4 regions of the Erwinia sp. Eh17-17 genome follow, and region 2 is predicted to be linked to each of the others. Evidence: predicted binding sites of a transcription regulator. Region 2 holds the regulator's gene; each other region holds the start of a gene.
What was found. The regulator CRP, encoded in region 2, controls carbon source genes, mostly activating them, when cyclic AMP is high. The targets are predictions, from matches to a motif close to ATGTGANNNNNNTCACAT.

Region 1 (7,789 bases), on a different contig from region 2:
AAAAATATCAATCCGACACAAACTGCTGCCTGGCAGGCGTTACTTCAGCATTTTGAACAAATGAAAGATGTCAAAATTGCTGACCTTTTCGCTAAAGATGCCAACCGGTTTGCTGCCTTTTCTGCCACGTTCGACGACCAGATGCTGGTAGATTTCTCGAAGAACCGCATCACCAGTGAAACCCTCGACAAGCTGCAGGCTCTGGCGAAAGAGACCGATCTTCAGGGTGCCATTAAATCGATGTTCTCCGGTGAGAAGATCAACCGCACGGAAGATCGTGCCGTGCTGCACGTCGCCCTGCGTAACCGCAGCAACACGCCAATCGTCGTTGATGGCAAAGATGTGATGCCGGAAGTGAACGCAGTGCTGGAGAAGATGAAAGGCTTTTCTGAGCGCATCATCGGCGGCGAGTGGAAAGGTTTCACCGGCAAACCGATTACCGACGTGGTGAACATCGGCATCGGCGGGTCTGACCTGGGGCCATTTATGGTCACTGAAGCGCTGCGCCCGTTCAAAAACCACCTGAACATGCATTTCGTCTCCAACGTTGACGGCACCCATATTGCAGAAACGCTGAAGACGCTGAGCCCGGAAACCACGCTTTTCCTCGTGGCATCAAAAACCTTCACCACCCAGGAAACCATGACCAACGCCCACAGCGCGCGTGACTGGTTCCTGACCTCTGGCGGCCAGGACGATGTGGCGAAGCACTTTGCTGCGCTGTCGACGAACGGTAAAGCCGTTGCTGAGTTCGGCATTGATACCGCCAACATGTTCGAATTCTGGGACTGGGTCGGGGGGCGTTACTCCCTGTGGTCTGCCATTGGGCTGTCGATCATTCTTTCTATCGGTTTCGCCAATTTCGAGAAACTGCTCGAAGGTGCGCACGCGATGGACCGCCACTTTGCCGACACGCCGGAAGAGAAAAATCTGCCGATCCTGCTGGCACTGATCGGTATCTGGTACAACAACTTCTTCGGTGCTGAAACCGAAGCTATCCTGCCTTATGACCAGTACATGCACCGTTTTGCCGCTTACTTCCAGCAGGGCAATATGGAGTCGAACGGTAAATACGTTGACCGTGCCGGTAACCCGGTTTCTTACCAGACCGGCCCGATTATCTGGGGCGAGCCTGGCACCAACGGCCAGCATGCGTTTTACCAGCTGATCCATCAGGGTACCAAGCTAGTGCCGTGCGACTTTATCGCTCCGGCGGTATCGCATAACAAATTGGGCGATCACCACAGTAAACTGCTGTCGAACTTCTTTGCCCAGACCGAAGCGCTGGCGTTTGGTAAAGCGCGTGACGTAGTGGAAAAAGAGTTTGCTGATGCCGGTCTGGATGCTAAATCCGTTGAACATGTGGTGCCGTACAAAGTGTTCGAAGGTAACCGCCCGACCAACTCTATCCTGCTGCGTGATATCACCCCGTACAGCCTCGGCGCGCTGATTGCGCTTTACGAGCACAAAATCTTTACCCAGGGCGTGATCCTCAATATCTTCACCTTCGATCAGTGGGGCGTGGAGTTAGGTAAACAGCTGGCTAACCGCATTCTGCCAGAGCTGACAAATGCGGAACCGGTTAACAGTCACGACAGTTCGACCAATGGTCTGATTAACCGCTATAAATCCTGGCGTTAATCGCGACTGGCGCACCGGGCTTTTTCCAGCCGACCCGCGCCAGTGGTCTACACCACGACTGCCGAACCCCCATTTTCTGGGGGGTTTTTTATTTTCTGGAAAAAACTGGACCTGGTTGACAGCGCGGTTTTTCGGAGTACGGCGAGGGGCAGGGGCTGGGCGCAAGATGTCATACTGATTACACGACAATTTTTCATCCCAAAGATGAGTAAAATCTGCGTAAGGGGGATGGGCTTATTCCTAAAAATACCTAAAAACACGCCATTTTGAGACAGATTATTCTTAAATAAAAGGCTGGAAAATCGTGGTAAATCATTAAAGAGAAAATGCTTATCCTCATGATTTTTATTATTTTAATTCCTTTATATTATTATTTACTCGCGCTACGTCACTGATATCAACACTGCACCCGTTTTTACACCTTCCATACGATAAATAAAGTAAATATTGGCATTAAGCCCTGTTTAATCTTATTTTGCAGACATATATCTTTACATTTGTCATGTTGGCAGTCTTTTATCATTCCTCTTTCTCCTGTTCTGCCGTTCCGTCCGGTGCGCTGCTTTCTGGAAATTAATTCCCCATACTGGAGTCGCCAGACACCATCCAGGTCCTGGTATCCATTCATTTAATGAAGGGAAAGTGTGATGAAAAAAGTCATATGGGCTACTGCAGCCATAGTGTACTTAGCAAGTGCAACGGGCGCGTTCGCCGCTGAAGCTGCCGGTGCGCCACCGGTTGAAGCCGGTGCTGCTGCCGGTGCTGATGCTGGTGCGATGTCGGCGGGTGCAACGACCGCTGTTGGTATCGGTGCCGTTGGCGCGCTGGCCGGCATTGCGCTGGCAGCGAGCAGCGGTGGTAATGGTTCCAACACCGGAACCACGACCACGACCACCACAAGTACGACCCGCTAAGTACAAAAATTAATCATAACCACACATTTGTGTGGTTATTTTCCGCCTTGTTCTACTTTGCTCAGGGACTCTCACAGTTGCGAAACCTACCACTTCTGCTGCTCTGCCTGCTGCTTCAGGCCTGTACACAAACGCAAAAAGGACTGGGTGAAACCGTCAAGCTGGCTTTTCTTGGCGCTGACGACATCCAGATGACTAACGAACAAATTGACGCGATGCCCTACGCCAGCATGTATCTGCGGGTGAATGGAGGTCAGCAAATCTTTGTGGTGCTGGGCTTCAACGAAAACGGACAGCAGAAATGGATCACCCGCGATAAAGCCATGCTGGTGACCCAGCAGGGGCGTCTGGTGAAAACCCTTGGCCTGGCAGATAACCTGAACGAAGTCAGTAACCTCGAAAACGATCCGCTACGCGATGCGCTGCACCTCACTGAAGGGGCAAGCTGGACCCGTACCCTGAGCTGGACGCAGGACGGCAAGCCTCAGGCCGATACCGCGATTTCCCACTTTACCCGTCAGAAAGACGAGGTGCTGCAACTGGCTGGTCAGTCAGTTGCCTGCCGCGTCTGGCAGGAAGACGTGTCCACGACGGAAAACGGTCGCTCCTGGCGCAATACGTTTTGGGTCGATATCTCCAGCGGGCAGGTGCGTCAGTCACTGCAAACGCTGGGAGCTGACTACCTCCCTGTTGAATCCACCATTCTGAAGCCTGCGAAATCATGAAAAAAATAACCCTTATTCTCGCAGGGATGGTGGCATCGCTGTCGCTGCACGCCCAGGCCGATGGCCGGGTGAGCATCTTCTATCCCGGACAGGCACAGCCTGTAGCGGTCGACCACGTGGCCAACCTTGCACAGCTGGTGGCGCGCCCGGAGCTGGCGCAGAAAACCTGGTGGCCCGGCACGGTGATCGGTGAAAAGCTGGCTACGGCGGTGGCGCTACAGCAGCAGCAACAGCTGCTGGCACGCCTGCAGACCTGGCGCGATCGGCTGAAAAACGACGATGACGCTGAACAGGCGGCCGTGGTTGAGAACGTGCGCCAGCAAATTGCTGCGCTGAAGGTGACGGGACGGCAGATCGTCAATCTGGACCCGGACTGGGTGCGCTTAAAGCCGCAGGCTAATCGCACGCTGGAAGGGGAATACAGCGTATATACCCTGCAACGACCAACCTCAGTCACGCTCGCGGGCGTGGTGGAGCAGGCCGGTAAAACCCCGTGGGCGGCAGGGCGTTCCGCCGTTGAGTATCTGGATGCGCATCCGCGCCTGAGCGGCGGTGAGCGCAATACGGCACAGGTGATCTCTCCTGCGGGCGATGTGACAGAGGTGCCGGTAGCGTACTGGAACCGCCGTCATTTTGAGCCGCAGCCGGGCAGCATCATCTTTGTAGGCTTCTCTTCCTGGACGCTGCCGAGCGCCTATGCCGATCTCAACCAGCAGATCGTTTCTGTTCTGACGCACCGGATCCCTGACTGATGAAAAAACGTTATCTTCTCAGCCTGCTGTCACTTTCCGTCGCCTGTGCCTGCCAGGCTCAGGCTGCTACCTACCCGGACCCGATTGGCCCGTCGCAGTCAGACTTTGGCGGCGTTGGCCTGATGCAGGTCCCGACTGCGCGTATGGCCAAAGAGGGCGAGTTCAGCCTGAACTACCGCTATAACGATCAGTATCACTTTTACTCCTCCTCGGTGCAGCTGTTCCCGTGGCTGGAAGCCACTATCCGCTATACCGATGTGAAAACCCGCGAATACAGTGCGGTGTCCAGCTTCTCCGGTAATCAGACTTACAAAGATAAGGCGTTCGATCTCAAGCTGCGCCTGTGGGAAGAGGGCTTCTGGCTGCCGGAAGTCTCCGTCGGTTCACGTGATCTCGGCGGCACCGGGCTGTTCGACAGTGAATATCTGGTGGCAACCAAAGCCTGGGGGCCGTTTGATTTTACCCTCGGCCTCGGCTGGGGCTACATCGGTAACAGCGGCACCATCAAGAACCCGTTCTGCTCGGCCAGTGAAAGTTACTGCTACCGGAGTGAAGGCAGCGGAACGGCCGGCTCGGTGAGCGGCGGCGAGATGTTCAAAGGGCCAACGGCGCTGTTCGGCGGGATTGAGTATCAGACCCCGTGGCAGCCGCTGCGCCTGAAAATGGAATATGAAGGCAACGACTACCAGGATGACTTCGCCGGGCGTCTGGAGCAGAAGAGCAAGGTCAACGTCGGGGCGATCTACCGTATTACCGACTGGGCAGATGTGAACGTCAGCTATGAGCGTGGCAACACCTTTATGGCCGGCTTCACGCTGCGTACTAACTTTAACGACCTGCACCAGAACCAGCGCGATACGCCGAAGCCGGAATATAATCCGCAGCCGCAGGATCGCTTCCTTGAACCTACGGTGACGGCCAATCAGCTGACCGACCTGAAGTATAACGCCGGGCTGAACGCACCGAATATCCAGGTGGACGGCAGCACGATGATCGTCACCGGGGAGCAGTATAAGTACCGTGATACGCAGCGCGGCGTCGATCGCGCCAACGTCATCCTTGCCAACCATCTGCCGCAGGGCGTGGATACGCTGCGGGTGACGCAAACGCGCAGCCATATGCCGCAGGTCACCACCGAAACCAACGTGGGCAGCCTGCAACGCCAGCTGGCAGGTTATCCGCTGGGGCGTGAAGAGACGCTGCAGCAGCAGCGGGTTAATCCGGTGGATCCGGGGCATACCGAGCAGGGCTTCCGCATCGATGGCGATCGCCTGAACTACAGCCTGTCGCCGGTGCTGAACCAGTCGGTGGGGGGGCCAGAAAGTTTCTACCTGTACCAGGTGGGCGTGATGGCGAACGCCAGTTTCTGGCTGACGGACCATTTACTGCTGGACGGCAGCCTGTTTGGCAACCTTGCCAACAACTACGACAAGTTTAACTACAACGGTGCCCCGTCAGACTCCACGCTGCCACGTGTGCGTACTCATATTCGCGACTACGTTGAAAACAACGTTTACGTGAATAACCTGCAGGCCAACTACATGCGCGAACTTGGCAATGGTTTCTACGGCCAGGTCTATGGCGGGTATCTGGAAACCATGTATGGCGGTGCCGGTGGCGAAGTGCTGTACCGTCCGCTGGATGCCAGCTGGGCGATTGGCGTGGATGCTAACTACGTCAAGCAGCGTGACTGGGACAACATGATGAAGTTCAACGATTACAGTGCCAAAGTCGGCAATGTGACCGGTTACTGGCAGCCGTGGTTCATGCGTAACGTGCTGGTGAAAGCCAGCGTCGGGCAGTATCTGGCGGAAGACAAGGGCGTGACGGTCGATGTGTCGAAGCGCTTCGACAGCGGGATTACCGTCGGGGCTTATGCTACGAAAACTAACGTTTCGGCAGAAGATTACGGCGAAGGTGATTTCACTAAGGGCTTCTACATCTCTGTACCGATGGATGTCTTCAGCGTTTCACCAACCCGTGGCCGTGCGCAGGTTAACTGGACACCGCTGACGCGTGATGGCGGGCAGATGCTGGGCCGTAAGTACCAGCTGTACGATATGACGAGCGACCGCGACGCCAATTATCGTTAGTTCACGGTTTAATACCGGGCGACCTATTTTCCTGGTCGCCCGTTCTTCGCGTCGCATGTTAATCCTCATCGAAATGTTGTGATCTGCATCACACTCAAGCATATTGTTATCCGTCGGCATTCCCGACGGATAACAATATGCTTGAGGCACACCATGACTTCCCAGGAACGTAACACGCCTGCCACGCGGCTGGCCTTTGCCCTGCAAATGGTTTTAAACACCGGCCTGATTGTTCTGGCCTGTATCCTGATCATCTTTCTTGGCAAAGAAACCATCCATCTTGGTAACGTGCTGCTGAATACCGGAGAGCAGACCTCCTCCTATCTGCTGATTGAAGGTATCGTGATCTACTTTCTCTACTTTGAGTTTATCGCGCTGATCATTAAGTATTTCCAGTCCGGCTACCACTTCCCGCTGCGCTACTTTGTTTACATTGGTATCACGGCCATTATTCGCCTGATTATCGTTGACCATAAAAACCCGTTTGATACCCTGGCCTATGCGATCGCTATTCTGATCCTGGTCGTTACGCTGTGGCTGGCCAACAGCAACCGTCTGAAGCGCGAATAACCGGAAAATCAGCCACAATTTCGTGGCTAAATGCCCTGCTTTGATAGGTTTGCCGCCAGCGTCTGCGTTACACTGACGCATCGAAGATTTTGCGGAGAAGTGTTATGGCTGAGAACGCGCTGTCGCAATTGCGCGCGATCAACTGGCTGCCGGATTCATCCCCCCTGTTAACCGCCCCCCTGCTGGACTGGCTGATGGAAGTCGATTCCATGACCCGTCGCTTTGAACGTCACTGCCAGCAGGTGACGGTTAACCTGCTGCGCGAAGGATTTATCAGCGCGCAGGAAGCGGCAGAGGATATCGCACTGTTACCGATGGAACCGCGCTACTGGCTGCGGGAAATCGAACTTTGCGGTGACGGGGTGCCCTGGCTGGTGGCGCGAACACTGGTGCCGGAATCCACCCTGAACGGCCCGGAGCAGAAGCTGCAACAGCTGGGCACGGTGCCGCTGGGCCGCTACCTGTTTGCCTCCTCAACCCTGACGCGTGACTTCATTGATGTTGGCCACAGCGCCGAACTGTGGGGAAGGCGTTCGCGCCTGCGGCTGTCGGGGAAACCGCTGTTACTGACCGAACTGTTTTTACCGGCTTCCCCGCTCTACGCCAGCCTGGAGGCAAAGTAGCATGCAGAGAACGTTGCCAATGAGTAAGCTCTCGGCTTTTAGCCGACTGATGCGTATTGATAAACCGATTGGTTCCCTGCTGCTGCTGTGGCCAACACTCTGGGCGCTGTGGCTGGCCGGGATGCAAATGCCGCCGCTGAACGTGCTGCTGGTGTTTGTGCTGGGCGTATTCTTTATGCGGGCGGCAGGCTGCGTGGTCAACGATTTTGCCGACCGTAAAATCGACGGCCACGTGAAGCGTACCCGTGAGCGCCCGTTGCCCAGCGGTGCGGTGACCACGCGCGAAGCGAAGCTGCTGTTCGCCGGCCTGGTGCTGGTCTCCTTCGCGCTGGTGCTGACCATGAACAAGATGACCATCTGGCTGTCTTTGGGGGGCCTTGCGCTGGCGTGGATGTATCCGTTTATGAAGCGCCATACTCATCTGCCGCAGGTGGTGCTGGGCGCGGCGTTTGGCTGGTCAATTCCGATGGG
Region 2 (7,789 bases):
CGCTGGCCGCTATCCGTCATTTCGCCGGTAAAGTGCCGGTGCTCGGCGTTTGTCTGGGCCATCAGGCGATAGCACAGGCGTTAGGTGCGCGCGTGGTGCGCGCGCGCAAGGTGATGCATGGTAAAACGTCGATGATTGAGCACCGCGATGCCGGCGTGTTTGCCGGGCTGAATCATCCGCTCACGGTCACGCGCTATCATTCACTGATTGTTGAAACCGCCAGCCTCCCTGCCGAATGTGAAGTCACCGCCTGGACGGTAGACGATGACGGGCAGCCCGATGAGATTATGGGCTTTCGCCACCGGACGCTGCCGCTGGAAGGCGTGCAGTTTCACCCGGAAAGCATCCTCAGCGAGCAGGGGCATCAGCTTCTGGATAATTTCCTCCGGCGTTGATTAATGTTTGCCTTTTAGTGACTTTCTATGCATATTTTATGACTATATTTTCACTTTTCTGAAAAGATTAAATGGCGAGGTAGTGAATGGCGGCGGAAAAATTAGCGGTAACACGCGCAACGTTTGATGAGGTGATTTTGCCTGTTTATGCACCAGCACAGTTTGTGCCGGTCAAAGGCAAAGGCAGCCGCGTGTGGGATCAGCAGGGTAAAGAGTATATTGATTTCTCCGGCGGCATTGCGGTAACGGCGCTGGGACATTGCCATCCGGCCCTGGTTGAGGCGTTAAAAACGCAGGGAGAAACCCTGTGGCACACCAGCAATGTTTTCACTAACGAGCCGGCCCTGCGCCTGGCCACCAAACTGATTAATGCCACTTTCGCCGAGCGCGTGTTCTTTGCTAACTCCGGCGCGGAAGCCAACGAAGCGGCGTTTAAGCTGGCCCGTTACTACGCGACCAAGCGCCACAGTCCGTTCAAAAGCAAAATCATTGCCTTCCACAATGCCTTCCACGGCCGTACGCTGTTTACGGTGTCCGTCGGCGGTCAGCCGAAATACTCCGATGGCTTCGGGCCAAAACCGGCGGATATCGTGCATGTGCCGTTTAACGATCTGGCGGCGGTCAAAGCGGTGATCGACGATCACACCTGCGCTATCGTGGTGGAGCCGATTCAGGGGGAGGGCGGCGTTATGCCGGCAACGCCTGAGTTTATGCAGGGTCTGCGTCAGCTTTGTGATGAACATAATGCATTGCTGGTGCTGGATGAAGTACAGAGCGGGATGGGGCGCAGCGGTAAGCTGTTTGCGCACGAGCATTATGGCGTACAGCCGGATATTCTGACCACTGCGAAAGCGCTGGGCGGCGGTTTCCCGGTCAGTGCCATGCTGACCACCAACGAGATTGCCTCCGTCATGGCACCCGGCGTACACGGCACCACTTACGGCGGTAACCCGCTGGCCTGTGCGGTGGCAGAAGCGGCGCTGGACATCATCAACACCCCAGCCGTGCTGGACGGCGTGGCGCAACGGCGTCAGCTGTTCGTCGCGGCGCTGGAGGCGCTGGATGCCCGTTTCGATCTGTTCAGCGATATCCGGGGTAAAGGGCTGCTGATTGGTGCGGCGCTGAAATCACAGCATGCCGGTAAAGCGCGCGATATCCTTAACGCTGCGGCAGAAGCGGGTGTGATGGTGCTGGTGGCAGGGACTGACGTGATACGCTTTGCGCCGTCGCTGGTGATTGAGCCGGCCGATATTGCCGAAGGCATGGCGCGCTTCGCGACCGCCGTCGAAAACGTACTGAACTGATCGCCCGACCCCAGGGGCGACCTTTTTTCCGATCGCCCCCGGGGTATTTACGATGATTTCCCCAACCGCCGTAACAGCCAGCGACCGTGATGCGGGCGCTGGCTCCAGGTCAGTGACGAGATGGTGTGCATCACGCTGAGATGGCCCAGGATCCGTTTGACATGCCGTTCCATAATCGTCACCGGACCCTGATGGAAATCTTCCGGCGCGTCCAGCACGTTACTCCCTGAATCGGGCCCGTCATATTCCAGGCGCTGCTGACAGCGCTGCAGGGCGATTTCACATGACTGTAAATAGCGCTCCGCCAGCGACGGGGTCAGCATGGTGTGTTCACGCGCCAGGATGGTCATGGCGTTGATATGTTCAACAATAAACTGGCTGTGCGTTACCCACAGCTGCATATCAGACAGATAGCGGGAATTAAAGCCCGGCTCCTGCATCGCCTGATGCAGTGAGTTAAACAGCGCATTATGTGCCTGATTGACCCGCATCCGCTGGTACGCCAGCTTCACCGCCTCCTGCTCACTGCCCAGCAGCATCTGCAGGGCTTCCTGATAGGTTTCCAGCGCGTCGTGCGCATTCTGACGCATCAACCCGCTCTGCCACTGCGGCCACAGCCAGATCATGCCGGCAAACGCAATCAGACAGCCTATCAGCGTATCCAGCAGGCGCGGCACCAGGAACTGCGCCCCGTTGAGGGACAGCAATTGCAGCGAATAAACGGTGGTGACGGTAAATCCAATCGTGGCCCAGCCGTAAAATTTACGGATAAACAGGTAGCTCACCAGGGTGATGGCCAGCATGATCAGCAGCACCCAGGACTCCGGGACATGCAGGCCCAGCGTGGTGGCGGCAATCACCAGCCCGGCCAGCGTACCCAGCGCTCTGTGCTGAATACGTACCCTGGTGGCGCTGTAACCATTAAGGCTGACAAACATCACTGTCATCAGGATCCAGTAAGGCTTCGGCAGGTTAAAGAACAGTGCCAGAGAGCTGGCAAAGGTCAGCATAACGGCATAGCGTGCGGCGGTGCGCAGGGCCGAGGATTTCAGCGACAGGTAGCTTTTCAGCGCGGGAAGCAGCGGCAGGCGGCGCTGGCGGTCGGCCATCAGGTCGCGACGGTACAGCGGGCGCTGGGTGCGTAGTACCCGTGCAATGCGGCTGAAGTGGTAGTAACAAAAGTTACCCACCGGGTTATCCGGATGCTGACGGGCGATTTTCTCCAGCGCCTGCAGCGGTTTGTCCATGGTGAAACGTTGCGCAAAACGGTGGTAGAGAATGTCATCCGCCAGCACCCGCAGCCGGGCGGCAATGGTCTGGGCATTCCAGCGGATCACCGCCTCAGCGTGGCTCTGCTCCACCAGTTTCTGCACTTCTTCCGGCTGATGCAGACTGACCGCAATGTGTTCCTGTAAGTCGAGTGCCACCTGAAACGCCCGCGTCAGGCGCTGATAGTGGTTATCGCGGCTGGCGGACAGCATATGCATCTGCTGGTAGCAGGTGTTAATCAGATCGACCGCTTTCTGCTGGCGTGCCAGCAGCGGCGGCAGGGCAGTTTCCGGGTCAGTCAGTCGGGTGAGCAGGGTGTATTTGGCGTCGCAGTAGTCGGCCAGCTCGCGGTATAGCAGACTGAGGGTTTCGCGCATCGGCTGCTCTTTCCACAGCCAGAACCAGAACCAGTTAAATGCGCCGTACCAGACGGTGCCAAGAATATACAACAGCGGTGGCTGCCACATCGGCATCCGCCCGGCAAGGCTGAGGGTGAAGATGGCAGCGATCAGAGAAGCGGGTAACAGACGGCCATGAAGCGGACTGATTTCACCGGTCACGCCCAGCAATAATGCCATGACCAGCAGGATCACCGGCAGCGGCACGCCTTCGGCTCCGGCGTACTGGATTAAAAAACTGCTGAAGGCGAACAGTCCACCGCCCACTATCAGGCGTTTAAAGAAGCGTTTGTGCGGGGTATCAAGACCGGCGTTATTACAGCAGGCAGGCACCAAAGAGAACAGCAGACCGCTTTGCAGTTCACCCAGCATCCAGCCAATGGCCACAGGTAAACACAGCACCAGCGTTTGCCTGAGCGCATAGTTAACTTCGGGATGATAGATGATTCGCCGCCACATGATCCACACCAAATAAAAACGGCGCGACAGGGCGTCGCGCCGTGGGGTCAGAGCCGGTTAACGTGTGCCGTAAACAACGATAGTTTTACCGTGTGCGGAGATCAGGTTCTGATCTTCCAGCATTTTCAGAATACGGCCAACGGTTTCGCGGGAACAGCCAACAATCTGGCCGATCTCCTGACGGGTGATTTTAATCTGCATACCATCCGGGTGAGTCATGGCATCAGGCTGCTTCGCCAGATTCAGTAACGTCTGGGCAATGCGCCCGGTAACGTCAAGGAAAGCTAAATTACCCACTTTCTCTGATGTGACCTGCAGTCGACGCGCCATTTGTGAAGACAGGCGCATCAGGATGTCAGGATTCACCTGAATCAACTGACGGAATTTTTTGTAGGAGATTTCAGCCACTTCACAGGCTGTTTTTGCACGTACCCACGCACTGCGCTCCTGACCTTCTTCAAAGAGGCCCAGTTCGCCAATAAAGTCGCCCTGGTTGAGGTAAGAGAGGATCATCTCTTTGCCTTCTTCATCCTTGATTAACACCGCTACAGAACCTTTAACGATGTAGTAGAGGGTTTCCGCCTTTTCACCCTGATGAATCAGCGTGCTTTTGGATGGATATTTGTGAATATGGCAATGTGACAGGAACCATTCGAGAGTAGGGTCTGTTTGCGGTTTGCCGAGAACCATTCGCTGTTATCCTCTGTTGTAATCGTGCCTAATCTACCCTGTATTCTACGTGCTGCAGCGGCGTCGCCGCTGGCCTGCTGCGCGAAATATTTAGGGTATCAGGGTATGAGTCCCTGCCAGGCGTTGAAATATTCAAGCGTTCCCATAGGAAATGATACGGGCCTCTGTTAAGAGCATGGCTCGTGCTGTCGTCCCGTTTTTACCTTGCATTCTCATGCCAGTAAAATATTGCAGCTTTGTTTGTAGCACAGCTTTACCAGACTGTCTTCTGTTGTCTCGCTTCAGCATAATTTGAAAAAGGGAGCATTGCCGTTTTTCCTGGCGCGGCGTACTCTGCGGTAACTGAATGAATTCGAGGATTTAGTTATGCAGGCACGTGTTAAATGGGTTGAAGGGCTGACATTTTTGGGAGAATCCTCATCTGGCCATCAGATTCTGATGGATGGAAACTCAGGGGATAAAGCACCCAGCCCGATGGAGATGGTGCTGATGGCGGCCGGAGGCTGTAGCGCCATTGATGTGGTCTCTATTTTACAAAAAGGCCGTCACGATGTGGCCGACTGTGAGGTGAAGTTAACGTCAGAGCGTCGTGAAGAGGCCCCGCGTATTTTCACCCATATCAATCTGCATTTTATCGTCAGCGGCAAAGCGCTGGGGGATAAGGCGGTGTCCCGCGCGGTCGATCTTTCCGCAGAGAAGTATTGCTCGGTGGCCATTATGCTGGGCAGCGGGGTGAAAATGACGCACAGCTACGAAGTCATTGAGCTGTCCTGATGACTGTCACTGGGGTTAATGCCGGTGCAGGCCTGGTGGAAAAGCGTCAGTAATCGCTGTGCTCTCGCTATCAGCGGAGATTTTTTCGACCTGATTGCGACATAGGGTATCAATGGCTGCACGTGAATATTTAATCCCACCTGGAGCCGCTCAGCCGATTTTCTTGCCTTCAATCAGATTTTTGACCAGCGGCCCCATAATCAGCTCCATCGCCAGCCCCATTTTGCCTCCCGGCACCACCAGCGTTTTAATATGAGAGATAAACGAGCCCTGTAACATCGACAGCAGGTAAGGGAAGTCGATATCTTCCAGCCCCTGGAAGTGGATCACCACGAAGCTTTCATCCAGAGAGGGGATACCGCGTGCGGCAAACGGGTTGGAGGTATCCACCGTCGGCACGCGCTGGAAGTTGATATGCGTGCGCGAGAACTGCGGGGTAATGAAGTTGATGTAATCCTCCATTGAGCGCACCACAGAGTCCATCACGGCTTCGCGCGAATGGCCACGCTCGCCGGTATCCCTCACCAGCTTCTGTATCCACTCCAGGTTGACGATTGGCACCACGCCGACCAGCAGGTCCACCTTTTCGGCTACGTTGTGCTGTGGCGTCATGACGCCGCCGTGCAGGCCTTCATAAAACAGTACGTCGGTCGGTTCCGGCAGGGGTTGCCACGGGGTAAATGTGCCCGGTACCTGATTCCACGGCACCGCTTCATCATAGGTGTGCAGATATTTGCGCGACTGGCCGGTGCCGCTGTGGCCATACTCGCTGAAGGTTTGTTCCAGCAGACCAAAGTCGTTGGCTTCCGGGCCAAAATAGCTGACGTGTTTGCCCATATCGCGCGCTTTACGGATCGCCATGTCCATTTCCGGCCGGGTAAAACGGTGAAAGCTGTCCCCTTCGACCTCGGCAGCGCGCAGGTTGAGCTGCTGGAAAATTTTTCTGAAGGCCAGGCTGGTGGTGGTGGTTCCCGCCCCGCTGGATCCTGTGACGGCGATAACCGGATGTTTGGCTGACATGGCTTACAACTCCCTGGAAAGGTCTGACGGACGGATCATTGGTACCATGTTTCGCCGGGCAAAGTCATCTCCGCTTATTCGCGAAACTGGCCACGCGGCATGATATTGACGGACTCATGCAGTTCGGACCAGACCAGCACCACCTCGCCGCTGCTCAGTTGGCGGCGAACATCGTCCACTTTCTGTTGCAGCGATCGCTCCTGTTCGCCGTAGTCAGTGCCCTCACGCAGCACAAAGGATTCAATCAGATTGTCGAGCGTTTCGTTATCAAGGTCTTTCCAGGGAATAATCATTCGTTGTCCAGCCAGGTTGCAAGCCATTGCGGAATACGCTGTTCCAGCCACATCTGTGGTTTACGCAGCGTGCCGCCTACAAAACCCACATGCCCGCCGTGCTGCGTCAGCTGATACTCAACGCCGGACGGCAGCAGGGCGATATCGGGGATCACTTCCGGGGTCATAAACGGGTCATCTTTAGCGTGAATAATCAGCAGCGGTTTACGCACGCCGGGTAACAGTGGCATGGCGCTACAGCGGCGATAGTAGTCGCTGGCGTCAGTAAAACCGTGCGCGCGGGCGGTGATGGCATCATCAAAGTCCCGCAGCAGGCGCAGGGATTTGAGCTGGGCGAGGTCGACCGGCAGCGTGCCCGGCCAGGCCTGTAATTTGCGGGCGGCATTCTGCTTCAGCAGATTAAGCAGGTAGCGCTGGTAGACGCGGGAAAACCCCTGCTCAAGCCGCTGGCTGCACGGTTCCAGCATCAGCGGTGCCGAAACCACGACGCCGGCATCCAGCAGGCAGTCTTCGCCCTGTTTGCCCATCAGGCAGGCCAGCATATTCCCCCCGAGCGAGATCCCCACTGCGGCGGTGGGCACCTGGCCCCATTCGTCACGCAGCCACTGCAAAAAGTAGCTGGCGTCCTCCGTCTCGCCCGAATGATAAATGCGGTTCAGCCGGTTCGGTTCGCCGCTGCAACCGCGAAAGTGCATCACCACTCCCAGCCAGCCCCGATCTTTCCACGCCTGCAGCAGGCCGTGTGCATAAGGGCTGTTAAAGCTGCCTTCCAGCCCGTGAAACAGCACCACGCGCGGTTTATCGCGGGCACCTGCCGGGTCTTCGCTCCACGCCAGATCAACGAAGTCGCTGTCGGGCAGGGTCAGGCGCTGCCAGTGCGGGCGCAGCGTAATGCGGCGGCGCACCAGACGCGGCAGAAGGGTTTGCAGATGCGGATTGCTGCCCCCGGCCAGCGGACGGAAAACGCTGTCGTTCAGGTGACTAAAATTCATGTGGTCAGAGCTTGTAGGATCCATGGCTCACTGTTAGCTTCGTCGGATTAGTTATTTTTCAGGGGGGCGAGGAGCACCCGTTCTATGGAACTGAGTCTGTTTTTGTCAATGCTGGGCTTTCTCTGGGTCGCCGCCATCACGCCAGGCCCTAATAATATGTTACTCACCGCCTCTGGTGCTAATTTTGGTTTTCTG
Region 3 (7,789 bases), on a different contig from region 2:
TATCGGCGCACAAAGCGACCCGGCATTTCAGGCGGAATTTACCGATCTGCTGAAAAACTATGCCGGTCGCCCGACCGCTCTGACGCTGTGCAGAAATCTGACAAAAGGCACTAAAACTCGCCTGTACCTGAAGCGCGAAGACCTGCTGCACGGCGGCGCGCACAAAACGAATCAGGTGCTGGGCCAGGCTCTGCTGGCAAAGCGCATGGGTAAAAACGAAATTATCGCTGAAACCGGTGCCGGTCAGCACGGCGTGGCATCTGCCCTTGCCTGCGCTCTGTTGGGCCTGAAGTGCCGTATCTACATGGGCGCCAAAGATATTGAGCGTCAGTCTCCGAACGTGTTTCGCATGAAGCTGATGGGTGCCGAAGTGATCCCGGTACACAGCGGCTCTTCCACGCTGAAAGATGCCTGTAATGAGGCGCTGCGCGACTGGTCGGGCAGCTATGAGACCGCGCACTACATGCTGGGCACTGCGGCGGGCCCGCACCCGTTCCCGACCATCGTGCGTGAGTTCCAGCGCATGATCGGTGAAGAGACCAAAGCACAGATTCTGGAAAAAGAGGGTCGCCTGCCGGATGCGCTGATTGCCTGTGTCGGCGGCGGTTCTAACGCCATCGGCATGTTTGCCGACTTTATTGATGACACCAGCGTTGGCCTGATCGGCGTAGAACCTGCCGGGCACGGTATCGACAGTGGTGAACACGGTGCGCCGCTCAAGCACGGTCGCGTCGGGATCTATTTCGGCATGAAGTCACCGATGATGCAGACCAGCGACGGCCAGATTGAAGAGTCGTACTCCATCTCCGCCGGGCTGGACTTCCCGTCTGTTGGACCGCAGCACGCTCATCTTAACAGCACCGGCCGTGCTGATTACGTTTCAATCACCGACGATGAAGCGCTGGACGCGTTTAAAGCCCTGTGCCGCAGCGAAGGGATTATACCCGCGCTGGAGTCCTCTCACGCGCTGGCCCACGCGCTAAAAATGATGCGCGAGGAGCCGGAGAAAGAACAACTGCTGGTGGTGAACCTTTCCGGCCGTGGCGATAAAGACATTTTCACCGTGCATGACATTTTCACTGCTAAGGGAGAAATCTGATGGAACGTTACGATCTCTGTTTTAAACGCCTGGCAGAGCGTAAAGAAGGCGCGTTTGTCCCCTTCGTCACCCTCGGCGATCCCACGCCGGAACTCTCTTTGCAGATTATTGATGCGCTGGTCGCTGGCGGCGCAGACGCCCTGGAGCTGGGCATTCCGTTCTCCGACCCGCTGGCGGATGGCCCGACGATCCAGAACGCTAACCTGCGTGCCTTCGCAGCAGGCGTGACACCGTCACAATGTTTTGAGATGCTGGCCACCGTGCGCCAGAAATACCCGGAGCTGCCGATTGGCCTGCTGATGTACGCTAACCTGGTGTTCTCCAACGGTATTGATAGCTTCTATGCTCTCTGTCAGAAGGTGGGCGTGGATTCGGTGCTGATTGCCGACGTGCCGGTGGAAGAGTCAGCCCCTTTCCGCCAGTCTGCGATGCGTCATAACGTCGCACCGATCTATATCTGCCCGCCAAACGCCAGCGACGATCTGCTGCGTGAAATCGCGTCGCACGGCCGGGGTTACACCTATCTGCTGTCACGCGCCGGGGTCACCGGTTCGGAAAATCGCGCTAATCTGCCGCTGAAGCATCTGGTCGATAAGCTACGTGAATACCACGCGGCCCCGGCACTGCAGGGCTTTGGTATTTCGGAAGCGTCACAGGTGAAAGAGGCGATCGGTTCCGGCGCGGCCGGGGCGATTTCTGGCTCAGCGATTGTCAGAATCATTGAAAAGAATCTGTCCCAACCGGATGTGATGCTGAAAGAGCTGACTGCCTTTGCCAGCACGCTGAAAGCCGCTACTCTCAGCTAATCTCTGTTAATGCCTTATTGTGGTGATAAGGCATTATTTTCTTTCTATTTCTCACATTTCAAATTTGCTTTCTTGCCTTCTCTGAACAACTATTAATGTGGACCGCACTTATGCTGGTACTGCCTTATGATGATGACAGGGAGAGATGCAATGAAATTGTTTAAAGTCTTATCGGGTTTAGTTATTGCTGCTGTGGTAGCCCTTTCCGTCAGCGCCTGTGCGCCAACGCCAACGAAAGAAGGCACCGGTGGCTATATTGACGATACGGTGGTGACGACCAAGGTGAAAGCGGAGTTACTTGGTGATAAATCGCTGAAGTCGACGGAAATCAACGTTGAAACCTTCAAAGGTCGCGTTCAGCTGAGTGGTTTTGTCAGCTCACCGCAGGCCGCTAACCGTGCCGTGCAGGTGACGCGTGGTGTGGCAGGCGTGAAGTCCGTCGTCAATAATATGCAGATTAAGTAACCTCCTGCTAAATATCAAAAGGCGCGAAATTCGCGCCTTTCTTGTCTCTGATGATGATGGACTCAGAAACGATAGCCCGCGCCGAAGAAGAACACCCACGGGTTAATGTGTGTATCAATGCTCTGGCGATTATCGCCCGCGCTGAAGCGCACTTTGGTGTCGATATCGATGTACCACACGGAAGCGTTTATCATCCAGTCAGGCGTTAACTGATAGTCCAGCCCCAGCTGCCCGGCCACGCCCCAGGTGTTTTTCACACTCAGATTACTCAGCCCGGCATCGCGCCCGGTTTGATTAAAGTCAGTATTATAAAACATGGTGTAGTTAACACCGACACCGGCATACGGCTGCCATTTGCTGGTATCCCCCATGAAATACCACTGAGCCATCAGCGTTGGCGGCAGCTGGTGTACGGTCGCCAGGGTGCCCGTCGAACGCAGGCCGACTTTATGGCGGAACGGCGTGGCGCCCAGCAGCTCAATCCCGATATTATCCGTGGCCATGTAGGTAAAGGTCAGGCCCATCTGAGTATTATTATTCACATGAAATTCGCCCAGCCCCAGCACATCATCAGACCCACCGGTCGGACGGACGGTAGCAGAACCTGCACGAATAAAGAAATCTCCGGCCTGGTGTGCCGAGGCCATCACTGGCAACAATGTGATAACCGACAGTGCAAGTACCTTCAGTTTCATAACCACTCCTTTGTTAAAATTTGTTGTAAGCACGTGACCTGCTGCGAGGCCTTAATGCGAGATGAAGACACATATCTACGCTGATTTACGCTAAATTGCATGTGAATAAAACGCTGTAAACTTGATAAAAAACATAGACTTGATTTAGATCAAATTTCCCGCACTGACCTAATCTTTATCTTATGGCGCCGGAGGGATAAAACAAATTACGGCTTCACCTGGTAAGATTTGGGAAAGTGGCCGGAGATCAAAAAAGGTCAAAAAGAGGGGTAATGCCTTCTTAAATCGAAAGTTATGTCAATCTGAGTGCCAGCACCCCTTCTGAACATGTACAATCGCCGGGTCTATAACACCGGTCTTTCAAGGAGAGTACATGTCTATCACGGCGGGTTCGCTATACCGTGACACGGGGAACTTTTTCCGCCATCAGTTGGTTACTATTGCACTGATGGCGTTACTGACCTCATTTATCACCATGATGATCGGCAAGGCGCTGACGCCCGATGCTGAACAGATGCAGATTCTGGGTGATGGTGCCGCTGGTTCAGCCAGCAGCCTGATGGAGATGGTGCAGAACATGTCACCGGAACAGCAGCACGTCCTGCTGCGTGCTTCAGCGGCAGGGACCTTCGCTTCACTGGTTGGAAATGTGCTGTTGCTGGGCGGTATGTTGTGCCTGATCCCAATGGTGTCTTCCGGCCAGCGTGTGAGCGCCCTGCGCGCTATCGGCGCTTCGGCTCCGTATCTGCCGCGTCTGTTACTGATGACATTTTTGATGACGCTGGTTATCCAGCTCGGCTTTATGGTGCTGGTCGTTCCCGGTGTACTGTTCGCCGTCACTCTGGCGCTGTCGCCGGTGATCCTGGCAACAGAAAAAGTCGGTGTCTTCGCTGCTATGCGCGCCAGCGTCCGTCTTGGATGGCGTCAGATGCGACTGATTGCTCCCGCAGTGGTGTTATGGATTGTGGCAAAACTGATCCTCCTGCTGCTGGCCTCTTCACTGCTGAGCCTGCCGCCCGATGTGGCCTCCGTGGTGATCAATGCGCTGAGCAATCTGGTGTCAGCCATTCTGATTATCTATCTGTCACGCCTCTATATGCTGTTACGTTAATTAATCAGGATTGCCTCGACAGAGGCAATCCACTGGTTAATCATATTGCGGTTTAGTCTGTTACCTGGAAGCGCTATGAAGCAGTTACTCGACTTTCTCCCCCTGGTAGTGTTTTTTGTTTTCTACAAGCTGTACGACATCTTCGTCGCCTCTGGTGCGCTGATCGTCGCCTCCGGTCTTGCGCTGGTCGTCAGCTGGATGCTGTACCGTAAGCTGGAAAAAATGTCGCTGATTACCTTCGCTCTGGTGGCCGTATTTGGCACCCTGACGATCGCATTCCACAACCCGGACTTTATTAAGTGGAAAGTGACCATCATTTACGGTCTGTTTACCGCTGCTCTGCTGTTCAGCCAGCTGTTTATGAAACAGCCGCTGATTCAGAAAATGTTAGGTAAAGAGATCCAGCTGCCTGAATTCGCCTGGCGTCGCCTGAATATTGCCTGGGCGCTGTTTTTCCTCGCCTGCGGCCTGGCAAATATTTATGTCGCGTTCTGGCTCTCTCAGGATACCTGGATGAACTTCAAAGTCTTTGGTCTGAGCGCACTCACCCTGCTGTTCACACTGCTAAGCGGCGTCTATATTTATCGTCTGATGCCACAAGAAGAAAAATAACCGTCCTGCGCCCGGCAGCCACCTGCCAGGCGCGTTATATCATTTTCGGAAGTCAGCAATTTCGAGAGCACAACAATGAGTGAACAACAGAGATTACCGCAGGGCGAGATGGTGCTGCGTACATTAGCGATGCCTGCAGATACCAATGCCAATGGCGATATTTTTGGTGGCTGGCTGATGTCACAGATGGATATCGGCGGCGCCATTCTGGCAAAAGAGCTGGCGGAAGGACGCGTGGTGACGGTACGTGCAGACGGGATGACCTTTCTGAAACCCGTCGCGGTAGGCGATGTCGTCTCCTGCCACGCCCGCTGCATCCGTACCGGTACCAGTTCGATTACGGTCAATATTGAGGTGTGGATTAAAAAGGTCTCTTCTGAGCCTATCGGACAGCGCTACTGCACAACGGAAGCCGTATTTATCTATGTCGCGGTCGATCAGGATGGAAAACCGCGCCCGCTTCCGGAAGGCAAAAGTCATTTCGAGTTAAAACCAGAATAATTCCCCGCGCTTCAGCTTATTCATGTTCGCTACAGCCTGACAATCGCCCCGCTGTAGCGCAACATGACGTAACGATCACTCAATACTCGAGCCGCCATTAATTTTAAACACAATATTCATGGTGATGTCTTTACCCGGTTTACCCGCCTCATAACGCCATTTTCGCATTGCCTGCTTCACTTCACGTTCAAACATGTTACGCGGCTCGGCTGATAAAATACGGATGTTATCAACCTGACCTGAACTGTCGACGTCAAACTGCACGCGTACGCGGCCCTCTATACGCAGCGCAAAGGCACGAGAGGGATAAGACGGCTTGCCAACGGTGAGTGCGCGAGGGCCGGCTGAGACGGCCGTAGAGGGTGCCTGCGACGTCTTCGGCGCCGTGGACGGACGCGTCTGCTCGGCTGGCCGGGTTTCCACCGGTGCAGCAGGACGCGGTTTCTCTTCGCGCTTCGGCTTCACCACCTCTTTTTTCACCGGTTTGGGTTTCGGTTTCGGTTTTGGCTTCGGCTCAGGTTTGGGTATCGGCACCGGCTCAGGTTTCGGCGGCTCCGGAACGGGCTCAGGCTCCGGCTCCGGTTCTGGCTCAACGACAGGCGCGGCCGGCTGAGGTTCCGGCTGAACTTCAGGGGCCACCAGCGACACGCTAATGGGCTGAGACGCTTTAGGCATGTCGACCACCTGATGAAATGAGGCATACAGCAGTGCCCCGATCACCGATCCATGCAGTACGACTGAAATCAGCAATGGCAGAGGCGAGCGGCGAGGTAGATCAGTTATTAGCGTCGTCATAATCTTTCTGGTCAACAGGTGAAGGGGTGATTTTAAATGCAAATAGCAATCAATTTCAATAACCTCTCACGCTGAATCACCAATTTGCGCTTTAAAGCTTAACAACCTGACCTTCATCAAGGGCAAATTATCTTTCGTTTGCACAAATGTTAACGATCACTTAACGTGATGCCGAATCTCATCCCCTATCAGGAGTTTTGAAGGTGCTCTACGTAATTTACGCTGAAGATAATGCTGACTCACTGGATAAACGCACCGCTGTGCGCCCTGCTCATCTCGCGCGCCTGCAGTTACTGCGTGACGAAGGTCGTCTGATTATCGCCGGCCCGATGCCTGCGGTGGATACCAATGAGCCGGGCGTGGCGGGCTTCAGTGGTTCAACGATCATTGCTGAGTTCTCTTCACTGGAAGCAGCACAGTCATGGGCGCAGGACGATCCGTATATTGCTGCCGGCGTGTACAAAGACGTTGCCGTTAAGCCGTTTAAACGCGCTTTCTAAACGGGCTTCCGGCGGTGTCTCCCGCCGCCGGGGGTACCGGCTAGTGATGCTGAGTAATGAATAAAATCGAACGACGCTGCTGCTGGCCGACCATATGACGGAAGGCGTGCATGCGGCCATAGCGGCGCGACTGCCCTTCTAACCACCGTGCCCGGCGACGCTGAACCTGGCGGCTCATACGCCAGCGCGCAACTTCATTTCTGCTTCGTCTCATGACATCCTCAGTCTGCACATCCAAAACTCGCGACGCATTATAGACCTTTCTCTCTGGCTGCCAGGTCCGATGAGTTTTACCTGATATACGGTATAAGGGTTTCCAGCATGCGGATCTGCACGTAAACTCCTAAGACTTCTGCGTGAACAGGATTTTCACTTAATGACCACTTTTTACACCGTGATGAGCTGGCTGCTGGTATTCGGATACTGGCTACTGATTGCCAGCGTCACCCTGCGCATTTTGATGAAGCGGCGCGCGGTGCCATCAGCGATGGCCTGGCTGTTGATTATCTATATTCTGCCCCTGGTGGGTATTATCGCTTATCTCTCGTTTGGTGAATTACATCTCGGTAAACGTCGGGCGGAACGTGCGCGCACGATGTGGCCCTCTACCGCTCGCTGGCTTAACGAACTTAAATCCAGCCATCATATTTTTGCTGAGACCAACAGTGACGTTGCCCGTTCGCTGTTTCAGCTTTGTGAGAATCGCCAGGGGATCGCCGGAGTAAAAGGCAATCAGCTGCAGCTGCTGACCAGCACCGACGACACACTGCGCACCCTGGTGCGCGATATTCAGCTGGCGCGTCATAATATTGAGATGGTGTTCTATATCTGGCAGCCCGGTGGTCAGGCCGATGAAGTCGCCGAAGCGCTGATGGCCGCTGCCCGCCGGGGAGTTCACTGCCGTCTGATGCTGGATTCCGCAGGCAGCGTCGAATTCTTCCGCAGCCCGTGGCCTGCCATGATGCGCAATGCCGGGGTGGATGTGGTCGAAGCCCTGAAAGTCAGCCTGCTGCGTGTTTTCCTGCGGCGCATGGATTTGCGTCAGCACCGTAAGGTGGTGTTGATTGACAACTACATTGCCTATACCGGCAGTATGAATCTTGTCGATCCGCGCTTCTTTAAACAGGATGCTGGCGTCGGCCAGTGGGTCGACCTGATGGCGCGCATGGAAGGTCCGGTAGCGACCACGATGGGCATCATTTACT
Region 4 (7,789 bases), on a different contig from region 2:
AAGTAGCGGACGTCGCCCAGCGTGCCTTCCGCCAGCAGGGCTTTCACGGTCAGGAAGTCGCTGTCCCAGCGGCGGTTATGGAATACCGACAGCAACAGCCCTTTAGACTTTGCCAGCGCATCCAGTTCCCGCGCCTGTGACAGTGTCACGGTAAACGGTTTATCGACGACGACGTGCTTTCCGGCGTTAAGTGCCGCTTTCGCCAGTGGGAAGTGGGTATCGTTAGGAGTAGGAATGACGATCAGCTGCAGCGTGGGGTCATCAAACAGCGCCTGAGGGTCAGACACCACCTGCACCGAGGGCCAGTCTGCATGAACTTTGCTGGCGTCACTGCTGGAAACGGCAGCCAGTTCCATTTCGGCAGTACCGGCGATCAGCGGCGCATGGAAAGTTTTGCTGGCGAAGCCATAGCCGACCAGACCAACACGAATTTTATCACTCATTATTATCCCTCTTGTGGTTACCCGTTGATTTAAGACGATCGATGCGGCAACCACAAGGAGGATTAACCCTAAAACTACTCGTTGGCCCGGCGCGGCAAATGCCAGGTTTCCTGGGCAACCAGCGCGTCGTGGGCATCAAGACTGCGGCGGCGGAAATCGCTGGGGCTGACCCCGGCGCGTTTACGGAACACCCGCGAAAAGTAGAGCTGGTCGTCATACCCGACTTCGCGGCCAATACTGGCGATCGGTTCCTGAGTCGTCTGCAACAGCAGCTTGGCGCGGATCACCCGCTGATCTTCACGCCAGCGTAGCAGGTTAACGCCCATCTGCTCGCGGAACAGGTGTGCCAGCCGCGATGGCGACAGGCAGACGTGTCTGGCGACCTCTTCTATTTTTACTTCAGCCGCCAGATTGTTGGTCACGTACTGGCAGGCTTCCACCACGCGGGCGTCACGCACCTGCTGCTGGCTGCGCGGATCCTCCTGCACCGCGCGCAGCAGCAGGCGTTCCAGCAGGTTCATCGCCAGCTCTTCGGCAAAGGGACGCCCGGAGTTATGGGTGTGTTCAATGTTGGCAAACAGGCGGTCAAACTCGCCGCGCAGCGACTCCGGCAGCCGCAGCCGCCCTACGCCCTGAGCTTCATCCTGCCACTCCAGCCAGTCGCTCCAGTAGGCGCGCGGGCGAAAATAGACCCAGCGATGATACCAGCAGTCACTGTCGGGCTGGCGGCCATAGTAGTGCGGCGTTTTCGGCTGGAACAGCAGCAGATCGCCGGGTTCGCAGTCGAAGGCGGCTTCACCGTCAAACACCCGCCCGCGCCCTTTAATGGTCAGATTAAGAATGTAGCCTTTCATGCCGTGCGGGCGATCGATAAAGAAATCGAGCGGCCCCGCCGCGTTAATCGGCGTCAACCCGGCCACCAGCCAGGCGCTGAACGGATATCCTGGCAGTAACGGGTTGGACTGCGCCACCGGCGCCAGACGATGATACATAACGCCTCCTGTCAGACCGCTTTGGCTTTCTGTTTGTAGCGGTCGAAAATCACCGCTGCTAACAATATCAGACCGCGAACCACGTACTGTGAGAAAGGCGATATATTCAGTAAATTCATCGCATTCTCTACCGTTCCGAGGATCAATACCCCGGCGATAACATAAGAGATTTTACCAATGCCGCCCTTGAGGGACACGCCGCCGAGCACACAGGCAGAGATAACAATCAGCTCATAACCCAGCGAGGTCATCGGCTGGCCGCTGGTCATACGCGAAGCCAGAATAATACCCGCCGCCGCTGAGACCAGCCCGGAGAGAATAAAGATGATAATCCGCGTACGTACCACCGGCACTCCGGCGAGGCGCGCCGCTTCCTCATTGCCGCCAATCGCCAGCGTATTGCGGCCAAAGGTGGTTTTATTCAGCAGGAAGGCAAACAGGGCCAGCGTAATTATCGTCAGCCACACCGGCGCAGGCACGCCAAGCCAGCTGGCGTAACCGAGGGCGAAAAAGCGCTCATCTTCAATCCCTACCGCCTTACCGTCAGAGAAGATATAGGCCAGCCCGCGGACGATCTGCATGGTGGCCAGCGTGGTGATTAACGCGTTGATCTTCAGTTTGGCAATCACAAACCCGTTCACAAAGCCGCAGGCAACGCCGAGCACCAGCCCGGCCGCCACGCCAATCCACAGGCTCTCCGTCATGTTGATCACCACCGCGCATACTACCCCGGCACAGGCAATCACCGACGCCACCGACAGGTCAAAATCCCCCGACGCCAGGCAGAACAGCATGCCGCAGGCCACCATGCCGGACATCGACATAGCGAGACCCAGGCCTTTCATGTTGATCAGCGAACCAAAGTTAGGCACAAAGACCAGGCAGGCAATAAACAGCGCGGCAAACACTACCAGCATGCCAAAATTGTCCCAGATGCGGCTCAGACTGAAACGCGACGGCGCGGCGGGTGTTACGGATGAGGTCGTAGACATAGGTTTCTCCTGCATATTCAGGCCACGTGTGTGGCAGGTTTGGCGGTTTTCGGCATCGCCAGGCTCAGCGTCAGCGCTTCTGTGGCGTCGTTATGATCCAGCTCTCCGGCGATTTCACCTTCGCGCATCACCAGGATGCGGTCGGCCAGCCCCATGACTTCGGGCAAATCGCTGGAGGCAAACAGCACGGCGATACCCTGCTCTGCCAGCGCGTAGATCAGCTGATAAATTTCGTTTTTAGCCCCAACGTCAATGCCCCGCGTCGGTTCATCCAGCAGGATCACTTTCATCTCTTCAGACAGCCAGCGGCCGAGGATCGCCTTCTGCTGGTTGCCGCCGGACAGGTTCATAATCAGCTGGTCAGCCGAGGGGGTTTTGATATTCAGCGAACGGATGTGTACTCCGGCGTTGCTGGCTTCCCAGCCTTTATTAATCAGGCAGCCTGCCGTCAGGTTGTTACGGCGGGCGCTGATGTTGATATTGTCGCGCACCGAGTGCACCGGGATGATACCGTCAGCTTTACGGTCCTCCGGGCACAGCATGATCCCGGCACGGATGGCTTCAATCGGCTCCCTGATGGTGAGCGGTTTGCCGTCAAGACTCAGCTCACCGCTGATAAGGCGCGTGGCACCAAACAGCCCTTTCATCAGTTCACTGCGCCCGGCCCCGACCAGGCCAAACAGCCCGACAATTTCCCCGGCGCGCACGCTGAATGACACCGGGCTGCGCACCCCTCTGGCATGCACGTTGTTCAGCTGCAGGCGAACCTCACCCTGCGCGCGCGGGCGGTAGCCGTAGATATCGCCGATATCTCTCCCGACCATCGCCTGCACCAGCTGATCATTGCCGGTGGTGGTCATATCGGTGAAGGTGCGCACATAGCGGCCATCTTTAAATACCGTGATGGCATCGCTGAGGGCAAAGATCTCCTCCATGCGGTGAGAGACATACAGCACCACGCGTCCGTCAGCCCGCAGCTGGCGGATAACCCGGAACAGCTGATCGATTTCACGCGCAGACAGCGAGCTGGTCGGTTCATCAAAGGCGATCACCTGAGCATTGCGCGTCAGCGCTTTGGCGATCTCCACCATCTGCCACTGACCGAGAGAGAGATACTTCAGGGGAAGATCCGGGTCAACATCCATACCCAGGGTTTTCAGCTGACGCGCGGCTTCGCTGCGCAGACGGGAACGGTTGACCAGCCCGCCGCGCTGCGGTAGCTGACCTAAGAAGATGTTTTCTGCCACCGACATTTCCGGCACCAGATGGAGTTCCTGATAAATGATGGCCACCCCGGCGTTGAGCGCGTCGGTGGTATTCTGGAAGTTGACCGGCTGGCCCTGCAGGCGGATTTCGCCGCCGCTCGCCTGGTAGCTTCCGCTGAGAATTTTTAACAGCGTCGATTTGCCCGCGCCATTTTCGCCCATCAGGGCATGCACTTCCCCTGCATAACAGTCAAAACTGATGTCCTGCAGCGCTTTGACGCCGGGAAAGGTTTTACTGATACCGTGAAAACTCAGATACGGCGGTTGCGAGGTCATGGTGTCTCCTGCATTTGGGACGTCTGTTACGGGCGGACCGGAAAAAAGGTCCGCCCCTACGAATACCGGGGCATGCCGTTTCGGGCGGTCCGGAAAAAAAGGTCCGCCCCTACGAATATCAGGGCATACCGTTTCGGGCGGACCGGAAAAAAAGGTCCGCCCCTACGAATACCGGGGCATACCGTTTCGGGCGGTCCGGAAAAAAAGGTCCGCCCCTACGAATACCGGGGCATGCCGTTTCGGGTGGACCGGAAAAAAGGTCCGCCCCTACGAATACCGGGGCATGCCGTTTCGGGTGGACCGAAAAAAAGGTCCGCCCCTACGAATACCGGGGCATACCGTTTCGGGTGGACCGGAAAAAAAGGTCCGCCCCTACGAATACCGGGGCATGCCGTTTCGGGCGGACCGGATAAAGGTCCGCCCCTTCGCCAGTGCCTTACATCAGGCCTTTTTTCGCCAGTTCAGCTTTGAAGTTATCGCGGGTAATCAGTACCACATCGGTGACCTCGGTGAATTTGGCAGGCTCAACCCCTTTGGTGACCCAGTCGTGCAGCATCTGGATACTGCGATAGCCGTGAACGTCCGGGCTTGGCAGCAGAGAACCATAGAAGCCGGTCGCCTTGCCTTTGGAGAGCTCGCTGACCGCATCCACACCGTTAATACCGATGCCTACCACGTTAGCCGCCTTGAAGCCCTGACCTTCGGTGGCACGCACGCCGCCGAGCACGGTGTTGTCGTTCATGCCGACGATCAGCCAGTTTTTCACCTCAGGATGCTGAACCAGCAGAGAGTTACCGGCGTCAAATGCACCGGGAATATCGTTGGATTTCGTCGGGACCTGGTAAATCTGTTTTTCCGGGAACCCGGCCGCTTTCAGCGCCTCAATGGAGCCACCGGTGCGGCGGCGGGCAGTGTCCAGCTCATTGGCCGTAATCGCCATCACGGCGGTGGTTTTCACGTCCCAGCCACGTTTCTGCATCTCTTTATACAGCTCCTGCCCCTGACGCTCGCCAATTTTGGTGGCGGCCATCATCACCAGCGGCACGGTGTCCATCGGCTTTCCTTTTGCCGTCACGAACTGGTCGTCAACGGCGATCACTTTCAGCCCGTAGCTGCGTGCTTTGGCCACAATCGCCGAACCGAGTTTCGGATCGGGCGTACAGATGACGAAGCCTTTTGCTCCGCTGGCGGCCAGACTGTCGATAGCATTCAGGGTTTTCTCACCGTCCGGCACGGCGATTTTAATTACCTCAAAGCCGAGATCTTTACCGGCCTTGTCAGCGAATTTCCATTCCGTCTGGAACCAGGGCTCTTCCGGCTGTTTCACCAGGAAACCCAGCTTCATGGATTCCGCCATAGCGGATTGTGACATAACAGCAGCAAGGCCAATCGCGGCCAGCGCTTTAGTGAATTTGTGCATGAGGCTCTCCGGCTCAGTGCCCGCCTGAGGCGGGATTATGTAAACGGTAACAATCGGTTGTAGGAAAATTTAAAAGCTTCTAAACAACACCTTACCTGAGCACTGACGTCATAACAGTGGCGGTAGTGCGCTAGTTTTACCCGCAAGTAAATGGAAATTTGTAGAGCGCTATCACACCCTGAAATTACAGTCGTTTTGTCCATCTATTCAGCAAATTTAACCGATACGCAACATTTGAAGCCCATCACATTCCCGTACCTGATGACAGGAAAGTACATATATGCAGCCAGCCGCACCTAACCACTCCGCCGCCATGTTTCCAGGATAGAGGAACATTAAAAAAGTCTGTTCTGAACATTACGGAGAGCAACTATGCAAAAGGGTGCGATTACCCTCGGTCTGGATTTCGGCAGCGACTCGGTGCGGGCGCTGGCGGTAGAGTGCGCCAGCGGTCGCGAGCTGTACAAGCAGGTGGTGGCTTATCCGCGCTGGAAAACCGGACGCTTCTGCGATCCGTCCCACAACCAGTTCCGCCATCATCCCCAGGACTATATTGATGCGCTGGAGCAGGCTATTCGTGACGTTGTCACTAAAATGACGCCTGAGCAGCGCCAAAACGTGGTCGGCATCGGGGTGGATTCCACCGGGTCAACCCCGGCGCCCATCGATCGCGAAGGTCGGGTGCTGGCGCTGCGGCCTGAATTTGCCGACAACCCGAATGCCATGTTCGTGCTGTGGAAAGACCATACCGCCATTGAAGAGGCGGAAGCCATTACCCGGCTGTGCCACAGCGGCGAGTACCAGGATTATTCGCGCTTTATCGGCGGTATTTACTCCTCAGAATGGTTCTGGGCGAAAATTCTGCATATCAGCCGCAACGATGCGGCGGTGCGTGAAGCGGCGGTTTCCTGGGTAGAGCTGTGCGACTGGGTGCCGGCGCTGCTGAGCGGCACTACGGCCCCGGCCGACCTGAAACGCGGGCGCTGTGCGGCGGGTCATAAGTCGCTCTGGCACCCGCTGTGGCAGGGGCTTCCCGACGCGCAGTTCCTTAATGCTCTCGATCCGCTGCTGACCTCGGACCTCGACCACCCGATGTTCAGCGACACCTGGACTGCCGATGTGCCGGTAGGCCAGCTGAGTGCCGAATGGGCGCAGCGCCTGGGGCTGCCGGGTCAGGTGACCCTTTCCGGCGGTGCATTCGACTGCCATATGGGTGCCGTCGGTGCCGGAGCGCAGCCGTATACGCTGGTGAAAGTGATTGGTACGTCCACCTGCGACATTCTGATTGCCGACGCTGACCGCGTGGCTGACCGCGCTATCAAAGGGATCTGCGGTCAGGTGGACGGCAGCGTGGTGCCGGGAATGATTGGGCTGGAGGCCGGGCAGTCAGCCTTTGGCGATATGTATGCCTGGTTCAGCCGCCTGCTGAGCTGGCCTCTGGTGCAGGCGGCGCAGCAGCAGCCGGAACTGAAAACCCAGCTGGAAGCCATTCAGCAGGGATTACTGGAACAATTAACGGCCTCATGGGCTGCCGATCCACAGCTCGACCACCTTCCGGTGGTACTTGACTGGTTTAACGGCCGCCGCACCCCGTTTGCTAACCAGCGTCTGAAAGGGGTGATCACCGACCTTAACCTCGGCACCGACGCCCCGACGCTGTTCGGCGGTTTTATCGCCGCCACTGCCTTTGGTGCCCGCGCCATTATGGAGTGCTTCGAACAACAGGATATCCCGGTACAGCAGGTGCTGGCGCTTGGCGGTATTGCGCGTAAATCACCGGCGATTATGCAGGTGTGCTGTGACGTGATGAATCGTCCGCTGGATATCGTCGCCTCCGACGAGTGCTGTGCGCTGGGCGCTGCCATCTTTGCCGCCGTTGCCGCTGGGGTCTATGCCGATATTCCGTCGGCGCAGGCGCAGATGGCCAGCCCGCTGGACCAGACCCTGCAACCCGATCCGGCGCGCGTCGCCCGCTTCCAGCAGCTTTATCAGCGTTATCTTCAATGGTGTGAACTGGCGGAACCGCAGTTTGCTCCACAACCCTCATCAGTCAGTTAAGGAATCGTTTTATGACACAGTTAAACGCCCGCAGCGTATGGTTTGTGATTGGTACACAGCATCTGTACGGTGCGGAAACCCTGCGCCAGGTCGAGCAGCACGGTCAGCAGGTGGTGGATGGCCTCAACCGTGCGGGCATTCTGCCCTTCCCGCTGCACCTGAAGCCACTGGTGAAAACGCCCGATGAAGCGCTGTCGCTGTGCCGTGAGGCCAATCATGACCAGAGCTGTCTGGGCATCATCACCTGGCTGCACACCTTCTCCCCGGCCAAAATGTGGATCGGCGGCCTGTCGATTCTGAATAAGCCACTGTTACAGTTCCATACTCAGTTCAACGCGGAGAT

Region 1: the regulator CRP is predicted to act here: its motif matches at 6,202-6,219, upstream of psiE (phosphate-starvation-inducible protein PsiE).
Region 3: the regulator CRP is predicted to act here: its motif matches at 3,203-3,220, upstream of ompW (outer membrane protein OmpW).
Region 4: the regulator CRP is predicted to act here: its motif matches at 5,621-5,638, upstream of ABEH87_RS04505 (arabinose ABC transporter substrate-binding protein).

Annotation. Positions count from the first base shown of each region.
Region 1 is NZ_JBDFQT010000014.1:28,809-36,597, forward strand. It holds gene pgi (glucose-6-phosphate isomerase) at 1-1,641, shown strand, start outside; gene yjbE (exopolysaccharide production protein YjbE) at 2,289-2,555, shown strand; gene ABEH87_RS20930 (YjbF family lipoprotein) at 2,633-3,280, shown strand; gene ABEH87_RS20935 (capsule biosynthesis GfcC D2 domain-containing protein) at 3,277-4,032, shown strand; gene ABEH87_RS20940 (YjbH domain-containing protein) at 4,032-6,125, shown strand; gene psiE (phosphate-starvation-inducible protein PsiE) at 6,279-6,695, shown strand; gene ubiC (chorismate lyase) at 6,800-7,318, shown strand; gene ubiA (4-hydroxybenzoate octaprenyltransferase) at 7,320-7,789, shown strand, end outside.
Region 2 is NZ_JBDFQT010000004.1:20,124-27,912, reverse strand. It holds gene ABEH87_RS12630 (aminodeoxychorismate synthase component II) at 1-395, shown strand, start outside; gene ABEH87_RS12625 (aspartate aminotransferase family protein) at 482-1,699, shown strand; gene ABEH87_RS12620 (YccS/YhfK family putative transporter) at 1,747-3,825, opposite strand; gene crp (cAMP-activated global transcriptional regulator CRP) at 3,883-4,515, opposite strand; gene ABEH87_RS12610 (OsmC family protein) at 4,882-5,289, shown strand; gene ABEH87_RS12605 (phosphoribulokinase) at 5,440-6,309, opposite strand; gene ABEH87_RS12600 (YheU family protein) at 6,384-6,602, opposite strand; gene ABEH87_RS12595 (hydrolase) at 6,599-7,618, opposite strand; gene ABEH87_RS12590 (LysE family translocator) at 7,679-7,789, shown strand, end outside.
Region 3 is NZ_JBDFQT010000001.1:707,603-715,391, reverse strand. It holds gene trpB (tryptophan synthase subunit beta) at 1-1,099, shown strand, start outside; gene trpA (tryptophan synthase subunit alpha) at 1,099-1,905, shown strand; gene ABEH87_RS03170 (BON domain-containing protein) at 2,056-2,370, shown strand; gene ompW (outer membrane protein OmpW) at 2,433-3,065, opposite strand; gene ABEH87_RS03160 (YciC family protein) at 3,439-4,176, shown strand; gene ABEH87_RS03155 (septation protein A) at 4,252-4,788, shown strand; gene yciA (acyl-CoA thioester hydrolase YciA) at 4,864-5,289, shown strand; gene tonB (TonB system transport protein TonB) at 5,365-6,084, opposite strand; gene ABEH87_RS03140 (YciI family protein) at 6,288-6,584, shown strand; gene ABEH87_RS03135 (YciY family protein) at 6,625-6,798, opposite strand; gene cls (cardiolipin synthase) at 6,961-7,789, shown strand, end outside.
Region 4 is NZ_JBDFQT010000001.1:1,020,622-1,028,410, forward strand. It holds gene ABEH87_RS04485 (oxidoreductase) at 1-443, opposite strand, end outside; gene araC (arabinose operon transcriptional regulator AraC) at 518-1,435, opposite strand; gene araH (L-arabinose ABC transporter permease AraH) at 1,447-2,427, opposite strand; gene araG (L-arabinose ABC transporter ATP-binding protein AraG) at 2,445-3,968, opposite strand; gene ABEH87_RS04505 (arabinose ABC transporter substrate-binding protein) at 4,405-5,388, opposite strand; gene ABEH87_RS04510 (ribulokinase) at 5,761-7,446, shown strand; gene araA (L-arabinose isomerase) at 7,458-7,789, shown strand, end outside.